Regions from separate parts of the Oribacterium sp. FC2011 genome, predicted to be linked through region 1. Evidence: riboswitches for the same ligand, from Rfam matches in the RefSeq annotation. Region 1 holds a riboswitch; the other holds the start of a gene.
The links. Region 1 has a riboswitch for FMN ahead of T357_RS0107960 (ECF transporter S component). Riboswitches for the same ligand answer to the same signal wherever they lie in the genome.
Positions count from the first base shown of each region.

Region 2: it holds a riboswitch for FMN, as region 1 does, so the genes downstream of both, ribD (bifunctional diaminohydroxyphosphoribosylaminopyrimidine deaminase/5-amino-6-(5-phosphoribosylamino)uracil reductase RibD) here and T357_RS0107960 (ECF transporter S component) in region 1, are expected to answer to the same signal.

Region 1 covers NZ_JNJM01000008.1:60,139-63,341, reverse strand. The annotation lists gene T357_RS0107975 (hypothetical protein) at 1-249, opposite strand, end outside; gene T357_RS0107965 (hypothetical protein) at 530-961, opposite strand; FMN riboswitch at 1,245-1,359, shown strand; gene T357_RS0107960 (ECF transporter S component) at 1,513-2,139, shown strand; gene T357_RS0107955 (creatininase family protein) at 2,316-3,116, shown strand.
Region 2 covers NZ_JNJM01000007.1:48,602-51,804, forward strand. The annotation lists gene ribD (bifunctional diaminohydroxyphosphoribosylaminopyrimidine deaminase/5-amino-6-(5-phosphoribosylamino)uracil reductase RibD) at 33-1,262, opposite strand; FMN riboswitch at 1,544-1,657, opposite strand; gene T357_RS0107085 (SIR2 family protein) at 1,963-3,203, opposite strand, start outside.

The DNA of each region.
Region 1 (3,203 bases):
GGTCTGGACATTGACAGCAGCTGTTATAACCGGTGTAACAGCTTTGCCTGAAGCGACTTCAGAACCCGGCTCAACGCCGATAGCAGCAGACGATTTATTCTGACTGTTTGATGTTGTATATGCAGATGTGGAAGAGGGCAGTGAAGAAACTGTCACTACATTGTCCGCCATCGCAGGTATCGCAAAGCCGGATATCATAACCCCGCTTAACATCATTGATACCAATAACTTACCCGGTATTTTATTCATAACTCTAACCCCTTACTTTAGGATACAGGTGTTTTTGAAGATCATATGGCTATCCATTCATTACGCGAAGATCCTGAAATAAGCACCAGTCCCTAAGTTCATTATATTCCAAAAGGCACTTGCAAAATGTTACATTTATTCTACGTTTTTCCATCAAAACATGTATAAGAGATTCACTGTCTCCCGGAAAAATCAAAAAAATGGAGCCCATATCAATGACCTCTATACAATCATTGATATGGGCTCCGATTTTCTTAGTGAAAACCGTTATGCACTAAAATTAGTTAGCGCCGTGAGTTGCCTCATATGTTGCATTGGCAATAGCTGCTAAATCAGCTGAAGTAACTACAGGTGCTACAACTACTGTATTGCCTGCTAACTCTTCCTTTGCAAGCTCAATAGTGTTGTTAGCCTGAGCTGCTGCTGCCTTGGAATTGGCAATTCTTGACTCTGTTGTGTTCTGAGCAAGCTTGATTCCCTGTGAAGCGTTTGCAATTGCTGCAGCTGCTTCCTCACCACCTACTGACTGAACATAAGCATCCCATGAAGCCATGATAGCATCATGCTTTGCATTAGCGTCATTGGCAGCAAGAGCTGATCCTGAATATGGATCAATGTTGCGAACCTGTGATGATGCAAATGCAGGAACTGCCATTGAAGCTGCGATTACGCCTGTCATTGCGACAGCTAAGATTTTCTTAGAAGTTTTCATCTCAATATACCTCTTTTGCATTTTTTACCACTTTGGGTGATACATAATTACCTTGCCTATTATACAGCAAATAATTAAGATTTCCATAATTTTTTCAATATTTTTACAAAAAATGTACTTAATCATTTCGAAATACACTTGAAACAGTTCTCACCAACGAGAGTGGTCCCCCGTGGATTTTCCCAGGATTTCTCATAAAAATGTATTGTGAACCCTCACCGTATACAAAATCACCTGTTGACAGTCCTGCCTTCTGATGCTAGTCTAAAGTCAGAAAACGAAATAAGTTCTTCGGGGCAGGGTGTGATTCCCTACCGGCGGTATAGTCCGCGAGCCTTTGTGCATGAACCGGTGTGATTCCGGTACCGACAGTATAGTCTGGATGAGAGAAGAAAACGTGAAATAAACGACGATTTATCTCAGTACCCGAATTTCAGGTACTGAGATTTTTTTCGTTACCGGGCATTTCCGGTTCGATTATAGATCGAAATTTCAACCATCTCAAAGAGCTTGTTTCCTCAATTATCATTATAATTTTGGAGGACAACATTATGACAAACAGATCAAACATTCAGAAAATGGTTTACACCGGACTTCTTGCAGCTCTTGCGGGAGTGCTCATGTCCCTTGAATTCAGCATTCCTTTCTTCCCGCCGTTCTACAAGATAGACTTCAGTGATATGCCGAGCGTAATCGCACTTTTCACTCTCGGACCATTTTCCGCATTCTTTGTTGAAGTTTCAAAGCTTCTCATCAAGCTTTTCACAGTGGGAACAAACAGCATGTATGTAGGTGAGGTTTCAAACCTTCTTGGAGCGTTTATTTTCATCGTTCCTATGTGGCTCATGTACAAGAAGTCTGATAAGTCCATAAAGAGCATTGCCATCTTACTCATCACCAATGTTTTCATCCGCACCGCATGGATGTGCTTCTGCAATGCTTTCATCACACTTCCTATGTATGCCAAGGCCATGGGCGTAAGCATTGACGATGTTGTGGTTATGGTATCTTCGGTAAATCCTCTCATCAAGAATCTTCCGACCTTTATCATCCTTGCAACAATTCCGTTTAACCTCATCAAGCTCACTTTGGTTTACACACTTTCATATGTGATCTTCAGCAGAGTAAGGGCTGCTGTTCCAGGGTTTCGTTCAATGAACAGCGCAGCACAGGCATAACTTCAGGTTTTATGGAGACATTTATTTCCATATCATAAGATCATCAGGTGGCGAATGTTTCCGATCCGGAGGCATTCGCCTTTTCTTTACTGTAGTGAAGACCGGGTAAAAGAGTTTCCGTGAGTCCCCGGGGCTTTAATCAGTAACCTTATTTCACCTTCAAACAGGAGACTATCATGATTCAGAATTACAGAGATTTAACCAGAAAAGAAATGGAAGCTATCGACAAGGACCGAACTATGGTCCTCATACCTCTCGGCGCCATAGAACAGCATGGGTCGCAGGCACCTCTGGGCACAGATTCAATGATAGCGGAAGCGATGCCCAAATACGTTAAAGAAGAGCTTGAGAAAATCGATCCTGATTTCCCCATGCTCATTTTTCCTGTAATCCCGGTGGGACTTTCCATAGAGCATCTTAATTTCTCCGGCTCCGTTTCCTTTAAGCCGGATACCTACTACCACATGCTTTATGACATTGCTGAGTCTATACAAAATCACGGCTTCAAGAAGCTTGTTTTCCTTATTTGTCACGGAGGAAACCGTCCGGTGGCTGATATTCTTTCAAGACAGCTACGTCATGATTTCGGAATCTTCACCTTTGTTCTGACATCAGGTGCTTTCCTGGATCCTGAAGTTCAGGCCACCATAAGCCCGGATAATCATTGGGATTTCCACGGAGGAGAGATGGAAACCTCCATGATCATGGCGATTCACCCTGAAACCGTCAAACTTGAGCTTTCGGAAACCGGCTACAAAGACGGAGGCTACAAAGGAAAGAAAATCCTGAATTTTTCAGGTGAAGCTGCCATCAATTGGATGGGAGAGGACTTAAGAACTTCCGACGGAAAGCCTATCGGAATCGGAGGCGATCCCCGTGGCGCCACATCCGGAAAGGGCGAGATTATTTTCAGACGTTCCGCAGAAAAACTTGCAAAGGCACTCCTTGAAGTCCGGGACTGGGACATTAACGCATAAAACCCGTAACAGTTCAGCCGACAATGGATTTAATCAATTCCGGAGTCTCGCAGACAGTTTATCTGATTATGAAACTTTTGATTGACT
Region 2 (3,203 bases), on a different contig from region 1:
AACCGTCCCCGGTGGAATTCTAAAACGTCTGTCTAACTGACAGTTTTACCTGAAACTACATATCTGATCAGAATGTCTTCACCGATTTGTTCCACATCTTTTATCTCGCATCTGTAGGCGTCCTCTGGATTATCCACTCCCAAACCCATGACCGGAGTTTTTGCATTACCGGCAAAAATCTTTGGTGCGATAAAAGCATCAATTTCATTTACGATTCCTGCCTTCAATGCGCTTTCGTTGAGTGTTCCTCCGCCCTCCAGAAGTATGCTGTCGATTCCTCTTTCACCAAGGATAGTCATCAGTTTTTGGAGATCAACACCGGACTCGGTTATCCTTTCTTCCGGACAACAATTGATGACCGTGATCCCGGCTTTACCAAGCTCCTTTAGTTTGAAAGCTATATCTCTTAAACACAGATCTTCATGAAATCCTGAATCCTCATGACTATCACCCATGATCAGGTTTTCAGATATATCATGGGAAAAATCGTGCTCCGGATCTAACTCACCAACGGGAATCCCGGGAAAACCACAAGCCACGATGGTGCTGTAATCATCAGCTGTCTTTACAATTTCATAATCAAGCGGAATTCTCAATTGACTGTCACAAATGATCCTCACAGGTGACCTTCCTCCCGGTATCCGGCAATTCAGCATAGGATCATCTGCCAAAACAGTTCCTATTCCCACCATTATCCCCATATGAGCATGTCTCATTTCCTGAACCCGCCTTCTCGCCTCTTCCCCCGTGATCCATTTGGATCTGCCGGTTTTTGTTGCGATTTTTCCATCCATGGTCATGGCATACTTCATAGTGACATAAGGCTTTTTTGTGGTCATAAAATGAAAGAAAACCGGATTCAGTTCATCACACTCATCCTTTAGAAAATCCTCCACCACTTCGATCCCATTCTCTTTCAGAAACCTTACTCCTTTTCCTGCCACCTTCGGATTTGGATCCCGGGAACCTATCACCACCTTCTTTATCCCGCTCTCCAGAACAGCTTCGGTACAGGGCGGCTGCTTCCCGTGATGACAGCAGGGCTCCAGTGTCACATACAGTGTTGCACCTTCCGCACTCTCAGACAGATTTTTTATAGCATTACGCTCTGCGTGAAGACTTCCGTACCGTTCATGAAACCCTTCTCCGATAATGTTTCCGTCCTTTATAATTACCGCTCCGACCAAAGGATTTGGATGGCACCATCCTTCTCCCAGCCTTGCCAGCTCAATTGCACGACGCATATATTTTTCATTTTCCAATGGGACTCCTCTCTGATCCTGGGAACTGCCTATTCTTAAGACATAAAATATTTTTTATTAGCCAATAAGCTTACATCTGAATGTCAAATATTAAGACTCGAAAAACAGCATTAAGAGGTGATGAGAAGGAAGAAGAAATATTGAAATCCTGAAACATTTCAATATTATTTGAACATTCATTTATAAGAGCTAAAGTAAATCGTTTTTTCATAAAAAAACCCCGAAACATAACTGTTTCGGGGTTGATATACCTAGCAAAAAGAAAACCGATATTTCGATTTCTCTATCTTCTTCCATCCAGACTATACTGTCGGCCCCGGAATCTAACCGGATCCTGCCATAAGGCTCGCGGGCTTTACCGCCGATAAGGAATTTCACCTTCCCCGAAGATCATATTCATTTTTAAAGATGATTTAATCATCTGTTTCTTTTGGAATCATATACCATTATTTCGTTCATGTAAAGCAATTTATTTACCGTAGACATTATTCAAGTTACTGAGAATACAAAGCTGCTCCAAATATCAAAAACATATTTACATAATCATATCCTAATTGTATAATTAACAAGAACTAGATTACATAGCGTTTTTGCGTTCGGTGTCTATTTATAGATGCTTAATTCAAAAGCGTTGATGACGGAATTACAAGGGCTTCACGAGCGGTGTTTGTTTACAAATGCTTTAGTCGTGAAGTTCTTTTTATTTCCGCCACTTTAAATAGTCATACACCAATATCAGTCTTCTAATATGGCTTCTTGTTCCATCTGGAGCAGTTTCTAATACATTAGCATCATTAGAAAAAATTTCTTGTAATACTTTTTCTAGTTCAGATACATCTATCTTGTCTTCAGGCAGATGTGAAATCAATCTTGTCGCTCTTTCTAACGATGATTTCTCTTGATTCCATATTTGCATCACTGATGTATATTGACCTAAACATCTCCTATTTCTCTTTATTGTATTGGATATGATGTGTTCAAAGTCCAATGCTGCAGCAACTTTTTCACATTCCTCGAATTTCTTAGTAGCCTCATTTAAGTATTTATTTATTGGTAATCGGCCTGAGTTCTGCTTTATCAACGAAGGAAATGCATATTCTAAAAGATCATCAGCTGCAAAATCAAGATCGTTTAATATGACATTTCTATACCACTCATTTGGTCTTATTCCACTAAGTCCCTTGAGTCCGTAATCCGACATTTTTCCAATTGATAAAACTAATTCCTCATCTCCTACCCTTTTATCGTCCAATGCTGCCACTCTCAAATGTCCCGTTGGTACACTTGTGATAGTATAGTCATAAATCTCCTGTTTAAATCTTCGTAAAATCTTAACAGGCAATTTTGCTCTTTTGTTCTCTAAAGCCTTATATAATAGCATAAAATCTGACAGTATTACTCTTTTCATTGAAAGAGGCTTATCTCCTGCCATAATCACATAAGGCGTGATTTCAGTTCCAACAAAATTTTCCCTATATTCTACAAATATAAATCTATCTTCCAACATTTTAAGCTGCTCATCATTTAAGCATTCAACTATAGCTTTTATGATATTGATAATATTTGAATCACTTATAGAATAGCCCATAAATATTATTGGATATTCCATAAAAATCGTAAGAAGCTTTGCTGCAAGATATGCGCTTTTAGATTCAAACTCAACATAGTCATCCTCATTGATTACTATACTATCAGGCTTATCTATATCCCCATGTATTTTATATATTTCAGCCACACCTTGTAATGCAGAAAAAATAAGCTCATTTTGTCCTACAAAAGTGGAATATCCACCAAAAATTTGTTCAAGAAGTTTATCATAATTTGTAGTAATAACCCCTGATATACTCCTTTCAGACAATTGCCTGAGTTCATCTAACTCCTCTTTATAACTATCTTGCCTCAGACAATTGTTTCTTATATACTCTGCGATTTCAACCTTAA